Regions from separate parts of the Pseudomonas fungipugnans genome, predicted to be linked through region 3. Evidence: predicted binding sites of a transcription regulator. Region 3 holds the regulator's gene; each other region holds the start of a gene.
The links. The regulator FliA, encoded in region 3, starts transcription of late flagellar genes. The targets are predictions, from matches to a motif close to CTAAAGTTTNNNNNNNNNNNGCCGNTAA.
Positions count from the first base shown of each region.

Region 1: a site for FliA is predicted at 2,378-2,405, ahead of POF45_RS16690 (methyl-accepting chemotaxis protein). Genes of this name have one in related genera too.
Region 2: a site for FliA is predicted at 2,405-2,432, ahead of motA (flagellar motor stator protein MotA). Genes of this name have one in related genera too.
Region 4: a site for FliA is predicted at 2,441-2,468, ahead of POF45_RS25915 (methyl-accepting chemotaxis protein). Genes of this name have one in related genera too.

Region 1 covers NZ_JARBWL010000002.1:362,361-366,573, reverse strand. Annotated here, with positions in the region: gene POF45_RS16695 (GntR family transcriptional regulator) at 1-314, shown strand, start outside; gene POF45_RS16690 (methyl-accepting chemotaxis protein) at 381-2,261, opposite strand; rRNA gene rrf (5S ribosomal RNA) at 2,628-2,743, opposite strand; rRNA gene rrf (5S ribosomal RNA) at 2,852-2,967, opposite strand; rRNA gene POF45_RS16675 (23S ribosomal RNA) at 3,123-4,213, opposite strand, start outside.
Region 2 covers NZ_JARBWL010000002.1:858,839-863,051, reverse strand. Annotated here, with positions in the region: gene motB (flagellar motor protein MotB) at 432-1,481, opposite strand; gene motA (flagellar motor stator protein MotA) at 1,485-2,336, opposite strand; gene POF45_RS18790 (HDOD domain-containing protein) at 2,503-4,041, shown strand; gene rhdA (thiosulfate sulfurtransferase) at 4,084-4,213, shown strand, end outside.
Region 3 covers NZ_JARBWL010000002.1:2,054,879-2,059,091, reverse strand. Annotated here, with positions in the region: gene POF45_RS24520 (chemotaxis protein CheA) at 1-307, opposite strand, end outside; gene POF45_RS24515 (protein phosphatase CheZ) at 362-1,150, opposite strand; gene POF45_RS24510 (chemotaxis response regulator CheY) at 1,173-1,544, opposite strand; gene fliA (RNA polymerase sigma factor FliA) at 1,711-2,451, opposite strand; gene fleN (flagellar synthesis regulator FleN) at 2,448-3,278, opposite strand; gene flhF (flagellar biosynthesis GTPase FlhF) at 3,395-4,213, opposite strand, start outside.
Region 4 covers NZ_JARBWL010000002.1:2,360,072-2,364,284, reverse strand. Annotated here, with positions in the region: gene acnA (aconitate hydratase AcnA) at 1-1,364, shown strand, start outside; gene POF45_RS25920 (CPBP family intramembrane glutamic endopeptidase) at 1,603-2,394, shown strand; gene POF45_RS25915 (methyl-accepting chemotaxis protein) at 2,499-4,064, shown strand.

The DNA of each region.
Region 1 (4,213 bases), 1.7 Mb from region 3:
AGCTGGAAAGCGTCGATGACTACGCCGAAATCAGTCGGCTCAATCGACTGTTCCACATGACCCTGTACAACAAGGCACCCAACCGACGGCTGTTGCGCCTGGTGGATGCGGGGTTGCACGAAGAGGAGCGGTTCCTGCGCTTCAACCTGGAAACCATGGGCCTGGGCAAACTCTCCCAGGACGATCACCGGGCGCTGTTGCAAGCAGTCGAGAGTCGAGATGTCGAGCGATCGGTCACGCTGCTCCAGCAGCATCTGAACCGTGGTGTGGATGCCATCACTCGCTACCTTGCCAGCCCAGCGTCCGGGACGTAAGCGCCAGGCAAGCGTACCTGGCGAGAATTCGCCTAACCATTGCTCCGAATTCTCGCCTGATACTGATCAGATCTTGAAGCTGTCTACCAACTGCTTCAGCCGGTTGGCCTGTAGCGACAGTGCATCACAGTCCTTCAACGTTTCATTGAGGTTGGCCACACTCTGCTGGTTCAGCAGGTTGATCTGGTTGACGTCGACGTTGAGGGTTTCCACCACCGCCGTCTGCTCTTCGGTCGCGGCGGCCACCGATTGGTTCATCCCGTCGATTTCGCCGATGCGCTGGGTCACGCTCACCAGACGCAAGCCCGCCTGATTCGCCACTTCAACACTCTCTTCGCTGGAGGCCTGGCTGGCGTTCATGGTGGTCACTGCTTCACGCGAACCGATTTGCAGCGAGGTGATCATCTTGTGAATCTCCTCGGCCGACTCCTGGGTACGGTGAGCAAGGTTGCGCACTTCGTCCGCTACTACTGCAAACCCACGACCGGCTTCACCGGCGCGAGCCGCTTCAATGGCCGCGTTCAGCGCCAGCAGGTTGGTTTGCTGGGAGATGCCTTTGATCACGTCAAGAATGTGACCGATGTTGTCGGTACTGGCATTCAGGGTTTCGATCTGGGTGCAGGACAGGCTGATCTTCTGCGACAACTCGGTCATGGCCAGAATGGTTTTTTCCACCACCTGACGACCGTCATCGGCCTGCTCGCTGGCGCCACTGGCATGCTGCGAGGCATCGGCGGCGTTACGGGCGATTTCCTGGGTGGCGGCACCCAGTTCGTTGATCGCCGCAGCCACGCTGTTGGTGCGGGCGCTTTGTTCGTCTGAACCGATGATCGAAGCGTTGGACGAAGCCATCACGCGCTGCGAAAGATCGTGCACCTGGCGGGTAGCCGACGACACTTCGGAAATCGACGCGTGAATCCGCTCAACGAACTGGTTGAATGCGCCGCCGAGCTCACCGAATTCATCTTTACTTTCCACGACCAGACGACGGGTCAGGTCACCTTCGCCCTGGGCGATGTCTTTCATCGCACGGCCCATGGTGGTCAGCGGGCGCATCAGCACGTTGATCAACAGGCTCAGCAGTACGGCAATGGCGCTCACAGCGATAAACATCGCGATCAGGGCCGAGGTGCGGAATTGGCTCAGCGGGGCGTAGGCCTTATCCTTGTCGATCGACAGACCGATGTACCACTCGGCATTCGGCAGGCCAGTGACCGGGGTGAACGAGAGGATGCGATCCTGCTTGTTCAGCTCCACGTCCTGATTGCCCTTTTCGATGCGGACATTGGAACCCGGGTAGATGTCTTTGAGGTTCTTCATCACCTGGTCTTTGTCAGGGCTGACGATCACTTGGCCGTCGGCGCTGACCAGAAAAGCGTGGCCGATGCCGCCGAAATCCACCGAGTTGATGATCTTCACCAGAGTTTCCAGGCTCAGGTCACCGCCGACGACGCCCAGCAGTTCCCCGTTCTTCTTCACCGGCATGGCGATAGTCACCACCAGACCACCGACCGCGGCCATGTACGGCGGCGTCAGCATGGTCTTGTCAGCCATCACGGCCTGTTTGTACCAGGGACGCTGACGAGGGTCGTAGCCGTCTGGCATTTTCGCGTCAGGCCGCTGGGTGAATACACCGTTAGCCTGACCGACATAGGTGAACTGGAAGTTCGAGGTGAAGGCGGGTTGATCCACCAGCCCCGGGAAGTCGGCATTCGCACCTTGATGGGCGACGTTCTGCGCGAGGCTTTCCAACACCAGCACGCGGCCACTCATCCAGTTCTGCACGCTGCTGGCGGTCAGGTCGCCGGCTTGCTGAACGGATGATTCGAGGTTCTGGCGGATGGTGTTTCGCTGCAGATAGTCGTTGTACAAAGTGAACAACGCGAAAGCCAGGACCACGACGCCAGAGGCGGCCAGAAGGATTTTATGGCTGAACTTGAGATTCATTTCATGGGACTTCTTATGCAGAAAGTGGGGATGCGTTCCGGGTTGCAACATTCCATGTAACAGCGCAGGCGACTTTCTGAGGTCGCTCTACTTTGGTGCACGCATGTCTCACCAGTCTGTCGGCACGAGGCGCAGAAATCTTAGGCTTTTGTGCGAAATGCCTGACATTCTGCTCTGATTCCCGCCGAACGGCGTCCCAGAGCCTTTGCTTTGGCTTTTTGGACGGCATTTTTCAGCCTCCACGACACACTCGGGTGGTGAAAAATTACCAAGCTGGGTGAGCCCTTGAGCTAGGCAGACAGATTTATCTGCCCTGAAACGACAAAACCCCTGTCTGCGTTAGCAAACAGGGGTTTCGGAATTCAATCTTGACGATGACCTACTCTCACATGGGGAAACCCCACACTACCATCGGCGATGCATCGTTTCACTGCTGAGTTCGGGATGGGATCAGGTGGTTCCAATGCTCTATGGTCGTCAAGAAATTCTGTGACCGGTCCGTTACATCAGTAACGTGCCAGCAAAAATCGGTGACTTCTACTAAAACAAAACCCCTACCTGCATACGCAGATAGGGGTTTCGGAATTTAATCTTGACGATGACCTACTCTCACATGGGGAAACCCCACACTACCATCGGCGATGCATCGTTTCACTGCTGAGTTCGGGATGGGATCAGGTGGTTCCAATGCTCTATGGTCGTCAAGAAATTCGGTAGCCAGCTCGTGTTCCTTACGGATCACGCTCCAGCGAATGGGTATGCGATAGATTTGTGTGTTTGTTTCTCGAACTTTCGGTTCGTTTCGTCTTCACACACCGCAATCTGGTGCTCTTTCGAGTCAGCAAATTGCTTGGGTGTTATATGGTCAAGCCTCACGGGCAATTAGTATTGGTTAGCTCAACGCCTCACAGCGCTTACACACCCAACCTATCAACGTCGTAGTCTTCGACGGCCCTTCAGGGGACTCAAGGTCCCAGTGAGATCTCATCTTGAGGCTAGTTTCCCGCTTAGATGCTTTCAGCGGTTATCTATTCCGAACATAGCTACCCGGCAATGCCACTGGCGTGACAACCGGAACACCAGAGGTTCGTCCACTCCGGTCCTCTCGTACTAGGAGCAGCCCCTCTCAAATCTCAAACGTCCACGGCAGATAGGGACCGAACTGTCTCACGACGTTCTAAACCCAGCTCGCGTACCACTTTAAATGGCGAACAGCCATACCCTTGGGACCGGCTTCAGCCCCAGGATGTGATGAGCCGACATCGAGGTGCCAAACACCGCCGTCGATATGAACTCTTGGGCGGTATCAGCCTGTTATCCCCGGAGTACCTTTTATCCGTTGAGCGATGGCCCTTCCATACAGAACCACCGGATCACTAAGACCTACTTTCGTACCTGCTCGACGTGTCTGTCTCGCAGTCAAGCGCGCTTTTGCCTTTATACTCTACGACCGATTTCCGACCGGTCTGAGCGCACCTTCGTACTCCTCCGTTACTCTTTAGGAGGAGACCGCCCCAGTCAAACTACCCACCATACACTGTCCTCGATCCGGATAACGGACCTGAGTTAGAACCTCAAAGTTGCCAGGGTGGTATTTCAAGGTTGGCTCCACGCGAACTGGCGTCCACGCTTCAAAGCCTCCCACCTATCCTACACAAGCAAATTCAAAGTCCAGTGCAAAGCTATAGTAAAGGTTCACGGGGTCTTTCCGTCTAGCCGCGGATACACTGCATCTTCACAGCGATTTCAATTTCACTGAGTCTCGGGTGGAGACAGCGCCGCCATCGTTACGCCATTCGTGCAGGTCGGAACTTACCCGACAAGGAATTTCGCTACCTTAGGACCGTTATAGTTACGGCCGCCGTTTACCGGGGCTTCGATCAAGAGCTTCGCGTTAGCTAACCCCATCAATTAACCTTCCGGCACCGGGCAGGCGTCACACCCTATACGTC
Region 2 (4,213 bases), 1.2 Mb from region 3:
TCTGCGCAGTGGGCAACCCGGCATGGATGCCGGGTTAGCCGCCCCCGGCCATGGATGGCCGATGGCGGCGGGCCCACGGAGCAGGACCGGAGCGAGGGCATGCCGAGCCTGGGCGAGGCACCGAACGACAGGGGCAAAAGCGCTTTGGTTACTTTCGCGCTTTTCGAAAGTGACTCGCTGTAAGAGCGAAACCCTAGGCGGCCGTTACCGCAGCAATGGATATGTACACCACCCTCAAAACCTCAGTCGCCTGACACAAAGCCATCGCGAGCAAGCTCGCTCCCACAATTGATCGATGCGCATCTGCAAACGACAGGTTGGCTACCAAGCCGCCTTCGCGGGCAAGCCTCGCTCCTACAGGGATCGTGCCCACGCTGAAAATGAAAGCCGCACAAAAAAGCCGACATCTCTGTCGGCTTGATTGTTGTGGGTCACTGCTTAGGCGGATCCGCCGGCTTGGCCGGTTCGCCCGGTTTCGGCGCAGCATCCTCAAACAGATTCAAACGCTCGCGCAGCTCATGGGCCGGCACCGGTTGCTTGTCCGCAGGCAAGGCATTCGGATCGACCGGTGTGGCCGGCGTGCCCGGGGCTTCACCTGGCGCGCCCTGCCCCGGTATGGGTGCAGGCTCTGAACCTTGCGAACCTTCGATGGCTGCCTGGGCCTTCTTGGTCAGGACGACAATATCGATGCGGCGGTTGACCGGGTTGAACGGGTTTTCCCGATCGAACAGGGCCGACGAGGCATAACCGACGACGCGTGCCACTTGCGAGTCCGGGTAGCTGCCTGCCACCAAAGCACGACGGGCGGCGTTGGCACGGTTGGCCGACAATTCCCAGTTGCCGAAATCGCCGGTGCCGGTGTACGGCTTGGCATCGGTGTGGCCGCTGATGCTGATCTTGTTCGGCACCGCCTTGATGGTGTCGGCCATGGCCAGCAGGATGTCTTCGAAATACGGTTTCAGGCGCGCACTGCCCGAGTCGAACATCGGCCGGTTCTCGGCATCCATGATCTGGATACGCAAGCCGTTCGGGGTGATCTCGAACAGGATCTGGTCCTTGAACTTCTGCAGTTGCGGGTTCTCGTTGACCTTGTTTTGCAGTTCTTGCAGCAGCAGTTCCAGACGCTCTTTTTCGACCTGCTCGGCCATGCCCTCAACCTGATCGGTATCGACTGTCACCTTGTCCGGTTGCGGCTGGGATTTCACCTCGGGGTTGAGGGTATTTTCCGGCGCCAGGGTCGGTGTGCCGCCCAGGTCGATGATGTACGGCGTGCCGCTTTCGGAGAAGCCGACCGGGTCCTTGAAGTAACCGGCGATGGCGATCTTCTGTTCCGGCGTCGCGGTGGACAACAGCCACAGCACCAGGAAGAACGCCATCATCGCCGTGGCGAAGTCAGCGAAGGCAATTTTCCAGGCGCCCCCGTGATGCCCACCGGCGATGCGCTTGACGCGCTTGATGATTATCGGCTGATTATTTTCCATGACTTAGCGACCGCGAACCGCTTGTTCCAGCTCAGCGAAGCTAGGACGGTGTGCCGGGTACAGAACCTTGCGCCCGAACTCCACCGCCAGCGAAGGCGGCATGCCGGAAGCCGATGCCACCAAAGAGGCCTTGATGGCTTCGTAGACGTTCAGTTCTTCCTTGGCGTCGTGGGCCAGGGAGTGAGCCAGCGGGCCGAAGAAACCGTAGGCCGCAAGAATACCGAAGAAGGTACCGACCAGTGCCGCACCCACGTGCAGGCCGATGGATTTCTGATCGCCTTCACCCAGGGATGCCATGGTCACCACGATACCCAGTACCGCCGCGACGATACCGAAACCGGGCATGGCGTCGGCGATGCCGTTCACTGCATGGGAGGGGTGTTCGAGGTCTTCCTTGAGGCTGTACAGCTCCATGTCGAACAGGCCTTCCAGCTCGTGCGGAGCCATGTTGCCGGAGGACATGATGCGCAGGTAGTCGCAGATGAACGCGGTCATGCGTTCGTCTTTGAGCACGGCCGGGTACTTGGCGAAAATCGGGCTCGCGGAGGCGTCTTCGATATCGCCTTCGATGGCCATCATGCCTTCGCGGCGGCTCTTGTTGAGGATCTCGTAGATCAGGCCCAGCACTTCAAGGTAGAAGGTGTGGGTGAAGCGCGAACTGAACATGCCCAGGGATTTCTTGAGCACGTGCATCGTCATGTAGCCGGGGTTGGCCTGGAGGAATGCACCAAGGGCCGCACCACCGATGATCATCACCTCGAAGGGCTGGATCAGGGCGGCAATCTTGCCGTGGGAAAGCACGTATCCGCCGAGCACGCTCGCGAATACGACGATGATGCCGATAATTTTAGCCATAGGTAGGAGAGTACTTACTGAGTCGGGTTCAAGGTCATATTCGGAAGTTAAAAAATCTCTTCTTCTACTTATCGGCAAAACTGCGCCAGACTATAGCCAGTTCAGGCGAAAAGCCAATTTAGCCCGCGCCGGGCGTGTTTGCAGCCGATGATGATCCCGTCCAGCCATGGCTAATGAAACGAACGTTCCAACTGCAAAACCGACCACGCTCGAAGGCTGGGTCAAGCTTCTCGATGGCGTGCGCCTGCCGGTTCCGCAGGAAAGTCACGACCGCGTCTGCAGGGCCATTCGCGATAACCGCAGCTCACTGCGCGACATCGCCAATCTGATGCAGGACAGCCCCGCCCTGGCGCTCAGCGTGATCCGCGAAGCCAATCGGCATACCCAGGGCAGCATGACCGAGACGGCAGAAAACCTGGAAGTGGCGATCAATCGGCTCGGGCTCACACGCACCGAAGAACTGCTCGCCCGCCTGCCTGCAGTGCCACAAGCGCAGATCCCCGTTGCCTTGCGTCAGCTGCAATTGATCAGCCAGCACGCGACGCAACAGGCCAACGGTTTTTTTGCCAGCCGCCTGGCGCGGCTGTGGCAGGACATTCACTGGGGCAGCCTGCTGTTCCTCTCGCCGCTGTGGCCCCTGGCGTTGACTCACCCCAAGTTGCTCGAAGAATGGGAACTGCGGGTGATCCACAAGGGCGAGTCGGCGCACACGGTGGAAAAGCAATTGTTCGGTGTGCGCCTGCTGCAAATCTGCCAGACGCTGGTGGATATCTGGCGCCTGCCAATCTGGGTGCAGCAGGGTTATCGGCTGCTGCTCACCGAGCAACGCGAACTGGTGAAAGTCCTGCGCATTGCCCGCGATAGCGAACACCCACTGCGCCAGCAAAACCGCCTGGATGACGATCCGACCCTGCGCAACTGGCTCAATCAGCCGGCCAATACCGTGCTACTGGCCAACGGCCTGGCGTTGTCGGCGCAACAGGCCTGGGATTGCCCGCACAGTCAGCGCTGGCAGTACCTGACCAGCCTGTACCTGCAAATGCCGATGGACGAGGTGCAGCAGCAATTGCACCAACAGGCCGCCAACAGCGCCCGCCAGCACGCCATGCCGGACCTCTGGCACCCGGCAATCTCATTGTTGTGGCCATGGGGCCAGAACCGTGTTCATGCTGGCCTGCTGCCCGCACCGGCGCCGACCACCGAAGACCTGTCCCAGTGGCGCAAGCAATGTGCCGAATTGCTGGAGGAGCCGAGTCGCTTCACCAACGCCATGCACCTGACCAATTCGGCACGCGATGCACTGGTCGCCTGCGGCATGCAGCGGGTGATGATCCTGATGGCCGACCGCACGCACGCCAACCTGCGAGTGCATCAAACGGCAGGGCTGCCCAAAGAGGTAGCCGGCCTGAGTTTTGTGGTCAGCCAAAGTCCGGTATTGCAACGCTTGCTCGCACAGCAGGCCCAGGTTCGCCTGACCCCGACCAACAACGCCCAATTCTCCGCACTGCTGCCCGCCAGCCTGCGTTCGCAGTTTCGTGGCGAGCATCTGCTGCTGCGCTCACTGGTCAACAATGGCCGGGTAATAATGGTGGTCGTGGCCGATCAGGGCGGCGGGCCGTTCTCGGAAATCACCGTGCAAGCCTTCGGCAAAACCGCACAGTGTATCGAGAAAGCGCTGCGCAGCTTTAGCCAACGCGGCCAATGATGCTGCGTTACAATCTCCCCCTTTGTGCTCTGGAGACCTCAAATGTCTGACTTCTCTGGCTTGCCGCTCGTGATCGAACCGAGCGACTTGCTCCCTCGGCTCGACGCCCGCGAACTGATTCTGGTGGACCTGACCAGCCACGCCCGCTACACCGAGGGCCATATCCCCGGCG
Region 3 (4,213 bases):
ACATGCCGTTCACCGCGTCCAGCGCTTCGAGAACCACGTCCATCAGTTCCGAGTCGACGCGACGTTCACCCTTGCGCAGGATGTCGAACACGTTCTCGGCGATGTGACAGCACTCCACCAGCTCATTGAGCTGGAGGAAGCCGGCGCCCCCTTTTACAGTGTGAAAACCGCGAAAAATTGCATTGAGCAAATCCGCATCATCCGGTCGGCTTTCCAGCTCGACCAGTTGCTCGGACAGTTGCTCTAGAATCTCGCCGGCCTCAACCAGGAAATCCTGAAGGATCTCTTCATCGGCGCCGAAGCTCATTAAGGGGGTGCTCCTACAGGTCTAAAAACCTAAAAAACCTAAAATGCTAAAACTCTAAAATCCTAGGCTGGATAACAAATCGTCCACATCGTCCTGACCGGACACAACATCTTCTCTTTTATCGGCATGAATCTGCGGACCTTCACCCTGAGAGAGATGTTTTTGCGGATCTTTTTCAGCAAGCATCGCTTCACGGTCATGTTCGATGCCCGCAAAGCGGTCCACCTGGCTTGCCATGAGTACGAGCTTGAGCAGGTTGCTTTCGACTTCGGTGACCAATTGGGTCACGCGCTTGATCACCTGACCGGTGAGGTCCTGGTAATCCTGGGCCAGCAGGATGTCGTTGAGGTTGCTCGACACCACGCGGTTGTCTTCGCGGCTGCGGGTCAGAAAACCGTCGACCCGACGGGCCAGTTCGCGAAACTCTTCAGCCCCGACTTCGCGGCGCATGAAACGGCCCCAGTCGGTGCTCAATGCCTGGGCTTCTTCGCTCAGGCTGTTGATCAGCGGCGTGGCGTTTTCCACCAGGTCCATGGTGCGGTTGGCCGCGGCCTCGGTCAGCTTGACCACATACCCCAGACGCTCGGTGGCGTCGGTGATTTGCGACACTTCCTCGGCTTGCGGCATGTTCGGGTCAATCTGGAAATTGACGATCGCGCTGTGCAGCTCGCGAGTGAGCTTGCCCACTTCCTGATACAGGCCGCGGTCACGGGTCTGGTTGAGCTCATGGATCAGTTGCACCGCATCGCCGAACCTGCCTTTTTCAAGGCTTTCGACCAGTTCGACCGCATGTTTTTTCAGAGTCGATTCAAAATCGCCCTGTGAAGATTCGTTATGCTCCATAGCTCCCCCGTGGCGCAGTTGCTCAACCGATGCGTTCGAAAATCTTCTCGATTTTTTCTTTCAACGCCTGGGCCGTGAAGGGTTTGACCACATAGCCGTTAACACCGGCCTGGGCCGCTTCGATGATCTGTTCGCGCTTGGCTTCAGCGGTCACCATCAATACCGGCAGGTGCTTGAGCTTTTCATCGGCGCGCACGTGGCGCAGCAAATCGATACCGGTCATGCCAGGCATGTTCCAGTCCGTTACCAGAAAGTCGATGCTCCCGCTGTTGAGAACAGGGATAGCCGTAGTGCCATCGTCCGCCTCGACCGTGTTGGTGAACCCAAGGTCACGCAACAGGTTTTTAATGATCCGCCGCATCGTTGAGAAGTCATCAACGATGAGGATTTTCATGTTCTTGTCCAATTCGACCTCCAAGCAGTCTTAAACGCGTCCAGCACCTGGACGCGCCATTTCAATCAATCAGGCAAAGCACTCAAATGACTGTCTGGAACACAACACAACAAGACCGGTGCCGTTCACAACCGCACCAGCCTGGTTTGCAGTCCCCACACTGCCTTCAGCGCGCTCGCCACTCCCCCAAACGCCCCCGCAAACGGGCCGCGCACTGGCTGTGTAACTGGCTGACCCGCGATTCGCTGACCCCCAGGACCTCACCGATTTCCTTGAGGTTCAGCTCTTCGTCGTAGTACAGCGCCAACACCAGTCGCTCACGCTCCGGCAAATTGGCAATCGCGTCCGCCAGTGCGGCCTGGAAACGTTCGTCTTCCAGATCGCGTGACGGCTCAAGATGAGCACTGGCGCCATCCTCGTGCAGCCCTTCGTGTTCGCCGTCCTGCAACAGGTCGTCGAAACTGAACAGGCGGCTGCCCAAGGTATCGTTCAAAATCCCGTAATAATCGTCGAGACTCAATTGGAGTTCGGCCGCAACCTCGTGATCTTTAGCGTCACGGCCGGTTTTAGCTTCAATAGAGCGAATTGCGTCGCTGACCATCCGGGTATTGCGGTGGACCGAGCGTGGCGCCCAGTCCCCTTTGCGTACTTCATCGAGCATCGCGCCGCGGATCCGGATCCCCGCGTACGTTTCAAAACTGGCGCCTTTGCTGGCGTCGTATTTGGTCGAGACTTCCAGCAGGCCGATCATCCCGGCCTGAATAAGATCTTCAACCTGCACACTTGCCGGCAGACGCGCCAGCAAGTGATAGGCAATGCGTTTGACCAGCGGCGCGTAACGCTCGATCAGCTCGTACTGCGCATCACGTGCCGATTTTTTGTAGAGGTTGTAACCGCTGGCTGTCATACCACTGGCCCTGCTGTCTGTTGCACGAGGCGCTCGACGAAGAATTCCAGATGCCCGCGCGGGTTCGCCGGCAGCGGCCAGGTGTCGACCTTCTGTGCAATGGCCTTGAACGCCAGCGCGCACTTGGAGCGCGGAAAGGCTTCGTAGACTGCACGCTGCTTCTGCACGGCCTTGCGCACGCTTTCGTCGTAAGGCACCGCACCGACGTATTGTAAGGCGACATCGAGGAAGCGATCCGTGACCTTGGTCAACTTGGCGAACAGGTTGCGACCTTCCTGCGGGCTCTGGGCCATGTTGGCCAGGACGCGGAAGCGGTTCATGCCGTAATCGCGATTCAGCAGTTTGATCAGCGCGTAGGCGTCGGTGATCGAGGTCGGTTCGTCGCACACCACCAGCAGCACTTCCTGGGCTGCGCGAACAAAGCTGACGACCGAGTCACCAATACCCGCAGCGGTGTCGATCACCAGTACATCGAGGTTGTCGCCGATGTCGCTGAACGCCTGAATCAGGCCGGCGTGTTGCGCCGGGCTCAGATGAACCATGCTCTGGGTGCCGGACGCCGCCGGGACGATGCGGATTCCGCCCGGCCCCTGCAACAGCACGTCGCGCAGCTCACAGCGGCCTTCGATCACATCGGCCAGGGTGCGTTTGGGCGTCAGTCCGAGCAGGACGTCGACGTTCGCCAGCCCCAGATCGGCGTCCAGCAGCATGACCCTGCGGCCAAGCTCAGCCAGAGCCAGGGACAAATTCACTGACACGTTAGTCTTCCCGACGCCACCCTTGCCGCCGGTCACCGCGATCACCTGTACGGGATGCATGCTGCCCATGTTATTTCTTTACCTTGTCTTGCATAGACGGAGGCCACATTACTGGCTGCGCGTTCACCAACGGAACAATGCATGGCAGACCATCGATGTAGGTACAAAAACTGTTCATTACTACCTTAGCCAACCTGCTTGGTCGGGCTGTGGTAAATATCAGCGAACATGTCAGCCATGGCTTCCTCGCTGGGTTCTTCCTGCATTTGCACGCTTACGGCGCGACTGACCAACTGATGACGACGCGGCAGATGCAAATCATCCGGGATCCGCGGGCCATCGGTGAGGTAAGCCACTGGCAACTCATGACTGATGGCCAGGCTCAACACCTCGCCCAGACTTGCCGTTTCATCCAGTTTAGTCAGGATGCACCCGGCCAGCCCGCAGCGCTTGTAACTGTGATAAGCGGCAGTCAGTACCTGTTTCTGGCTGGTAGTGGCCAGGACCAGATAATTCTTCGATTTGATGCCACGACCGGCCAGGCTTTCGAGCTGCATGCGCAAGGCCGGATCGCTGGCTTGCAGGCCGGCGGTATCGATCAGGATCACGCGCTTGCGCAGCAGGGGGTCCAGCGCCTGCACCAGGGACTGCCCCGGATCGACGTGGGTCACCGACACATTGAGAATCCGGCCCAGGGTTTTCAGCTGTTCCTGGGCGCCAATGCGATAGCTGTCCATGCTCACCAGCGCGATGTTCTGTGCGCCGTACTTGAGTACATAACGGGCGGCGAGCTTGGCCAGGGTGGTGGTCTTGCCCATGCCGGCAGGGCCGACCATGGCAATCACACCGCCCTCTTCCAGCGGCTCGACTTCCGGGGTGGCAATCATCCGCGCCAGGTGCGCCAGCAACATGCGCCAGGCCTGACGAGGCTCTTCAATATCGCTAATCAGTGCCAGCAGGTCACGCGACAACGGACCGGACAGGCCGATGCGTTGCAGGCGGCG
Region 4 (4,213 bases), 310 kb from region 3:
CGAGTGTGATGATGGCGGCGGGTCTGGTGGCGAAGAAAGCCGTGGAAAAAGGCCTCAAGCGCAAACCGTGGGTCAAGAGTTCGCTGGCGCCCGGCTCGAAAGTGGTCACCGATTACTACAAGGCAGCGGGTCTGACGCAATACCTTGATGAACTCGGTTTCGCGCTGGTCGGTTACGGCTGCACCACCTGCATCGGCAATTCCGGGCCGCTGCCGGAGCCGATCGAGAAAGCCATTCAGAAAGCCGACCTGGCCGTGGCCTCGGTGCTGTCCGGCAACCGTAACTTTGAAGGCCGGGTGCATCCGCTGGTGAAAACCAACTGGCTGGCCTCCCCGCCGCTGGTGGTCGCTTACGCGTTGGCCGGTACGGTGCGCATCGACATCAGTAGCGAATCCCTGGGCGATGACAAGGACGGCCATCCGGTTTACCTGCGCGACATCTGGCCCAGCACCCAGGAAATTGCCGAGGCGGTGAATCAGGTCAACACGTCGATGTTCCACAAGGAATACGCCGAAGTGTTTGCCGGTGATGAACAGTGGCAAGCCATCGAAGTGCCGCAAGCGGCGACTTATGTGTGGCAGGAAGATTCGACGTACATCCAGCATCCGCCGTTTTTTGATGACATCAGCGGCCCGCTGCCGGTGATTCAGGACGTGAAAAAAGCCAACGTGCTGGCGCTGCTCGGCGACTCGGTGACCACCGACCATATCTCCCCTGCCGGCAATATCAAGGTCGACAGCCCGGCCGGCCATTACCTGCGTGAGAAAGGCGTCGAGCCGCGCGACTTCAACTCTTATGGTTCGCGTCGCGGCAATCATGAAGTGATGATGCGCGGCACGTTCGCCAACATCCGCATTCGCAACGAGATGCTCGGTGGCGAAGAAGGTGGCAACACGATCTACATTCCTACCGGCGAGAAGCTGCCGATCTACGATGCCGCCATGCGTTATCAAGCGGCGGGCACGCCACTGGTGGTGATTGCCGGGCAGGAATATGGCACCGGGTCGAGCCGCGACTGGGCGGCCAAGGGCACCAATCTGCTGGGTGTGAAAGCGGTCATTGCCGAGAGTTTCGAGCGGATTCACCGCTCCAACCTGGTGGGCATGGGCGTGCTGCCGTTGCAGTTCAAGCTGGATCAGAACCGCAAGAGCTTGAACCTGACCGGCAAGGAAACCGTGGACATTCTCGGCCTGACCGGCGTCGAGGTGACGCCACGGATGAACCTGACGCTGGTCATCACCCGTGAAGACGGCAGCAGCGAGAAGGTCGAGGTGTTGTGCCGCATTGATACGCTCAATGAGGTTGAGTACTTCAAGTCAGGGGGGATTTTGCATTACGTGCTGCGGCAGCTGATTGCCTCATAAACGCGTGCTGACACAGACACCGCCTTCGGGCGGTGTTTTTGTTTGTGTCTGTCTATAATCGCGCCCCTTGAACATCGCATACCTCTGTGGCGAGGGCGCTTGCTCCCGCTCGACTGCGAAGCAGGCGCAAATCCAGCCAATGCAAATCACTGTCATCACAGGGTTTTGGGCCGCTTCGCAACCCAGCGGGAGCAAGCTCCCTCGCCACAAAAGCACTTCAGCCTCAAAGGACTCTTTTATGCTCGCTCTGCCATGGATCCACCTGGCACTTCTCTCCATCGGCTATGCCCTGGCGCTGATCTACGGCCATCTCGGCTGGCTGGCCGCCATTTCTATCGGGCTGTTGCTGTTTGCCGGCTATGCCGTACGCCAACAACAGGTGCAGCTCGGTCGCTACCTCGGTCACGGCCTGTTCATTTTCCTGGCGCTGGCCCTGGCCATGCACTGGCTTCCCGGTTTCCACAACGGCCGGGCCATCGCCGCGCAACGCTTCACTGCCGACGCCGTACCGTTCGCGATGTACCTGAACCTCGACAAGCCCCTGATCGGCTTCTGGCTGCTGCTGGTCTGCCCCTGGATTGTCGCCCGGCGCTCACTGCGGCTGTCGGTTTATGCCACGGCCATGGCCCTGGCCGTCAGTTCGGTACTGGCCCTGGGCGGCGCATTGCTGCTGGGCATGATCAGTTGGGCACCGAAATGGCCGGATCAGACCTGGCTATGGGTGCTGAACAACTTGCTGCTGGTGACCCTGGTCGAGGAAGCGCTGTTTCGCGGCTATGTCCAGGGCGGCCTGAGCCGGTATTTCAAGCACCTGCCCTACGGCGAAAACCTCGCACTGTTGCTGGCCTCGCTGTTGTTCGGCCTGGTGCACATGGGCGCTGGATGGCAATGGACGTTGCTGGCAGGGCTGGCAGGTGTCGGCTATGGTCTGGCCTACCGTTTCGGCGGGCTGGGGGCGGCCATTGCCACCCATTTCGGCCTGAATCTGCTGCACTTCGCCCTGTTCACCTACCCGATGCTTGCCAGCTGAGGCAACGGCCGTTTTGCGACGGACCGCTGATTTATTGAAAAATTATTTCAATTTATTCCTGACGACGCCGACAACCTCTCAAAGCCTTGCGGATTGAAAAAGCCATGCGTAATAACCAGCCCATTACACAACGCGAACGGACCTTCCCGGCTCAGCAACGGTTGATTTCCACAACCGACGCCAAAGGCGTGATCACTTACTGCAACGACGCGTTTGTTGAAATCAGTGGGTTTTCCCGTGAAGAGTTGATCCGTGCGCCGCACAACCTGGTTCGTCACCCTGACGTCCCGGCGGCGGTGTTCGCGCATATGTGGGGCACATTGAAACAAGGCTTGCCATGGATGGGCATTGTCAAGAATCGCTGCAAGACCGGTGATCACTACTGGGTCAACGCCTATGTCACACCGGTTTTCGAAGGCAATCAGGTCATCGGTTACGAGTCGGTGCGGATCAAACCCACCGCCGAACAGATCCGCCGTGCCGAAGCGCTCTACCAACGCATCAACCAGGGCAAGTCGGCGATTCCTTCAACCGATAAATGGCTGCCGGTGCTGCAGGACTGGCTGCCGTTCATTCTGGTCAGCCAACTGAGCTTCATGATCGGCGCTTCGCTGAACTCCCATTGGGGGTTTGCATTGGCGGCCGGTCTGTCGGTGCCGCTGGGCCTGATGGGTTTGAGCTGGCAACAGCGCGGCCTCAAGCGCCTGCTGGTGTTGGCCGGACAAACCACCTCCGACCCGCTGATCGCGCAGATGTACACCGACAGCCGTGGCGCCCAGGCGCGACTGGAGATGTCGATTCTCAGCCAGGAAGCCCGCCTGAAAACCTGCCTGACCCGTCTGCAGGACACCGCCGAGCACCTGACCGAGCAAGCGCGGCAGTCCGACACCCTGGCCCACAACAGCTCCAGTGGCCTGGAACGTCAGCGCGTCGAAACCGAACAAGTGGCCACGGCCGTCAACCAGATGGCCGCTACCACGCAGGAAGTCGCCAGCCACGTGCAGCGCACCGCCGACGCGACTCAGGAAGCCAATCGCCTGACCGGTCGCGGTCGTGACATTGCCGGTGAAACCCGTGAAGCCATTCAGCGTCTGTCGGTGGTGGTCGGTGAAACCGGCCTGACCGTGACGCAACTGGCCAAGGACAGCGACGAAATCGGTGGCGTGGTCGATGTGATCAAAGGCATCGCCGACCAGACCAACCTGCTGGCCTTGAACGCCGCCATCGAAGCGGCCCGTGCCGGCGAGATGGGGCGTGGTTTTGCGGTGGTGGCCGATGAAGTGCGGCAACTGGCCCAACGCACCAGCGAGTCCACCGGGCAGATCCATGCCCTGATCGCCAAGCTGCAACAGACGGCCAATACCGCCGTGCAAACCATGGACGCCGGGCACCGCCAGGCGGAAGAAGGTGTGGCGCGAGTGCTGGAGGCGGATCAGGCACTGATCGGCATCAGCGAAGCGGTGGCGCACATCACCGACATGACCACGCAGATCGCCGCAGCGACCGAGGAGCAAAGCTCGGTGGCCGAGGAGATCAGCCGCAACATCAGCAACATCTCGCAACTGGCCGATCAGACCTCGGAACAGGCGCATAACTCGGCATTGTTGAGTGAAGAGCTGACCAAGACCGCGAATACCCAGTATTCGTTGGTGGAGCGGTTTAACCGCTGATAGCTGTTGAAAGACAAAAACCCGGACAGTGAAAACTTCCGGGTTTTTTATGGTCATTCTGAACCTGATGTTGCCTGGTAGATTGCTTTCGCGAGCAGGCTCGCTCTCATAGGGATCTCTGCATCACCCCCAATCAACTGTGGGAGCGA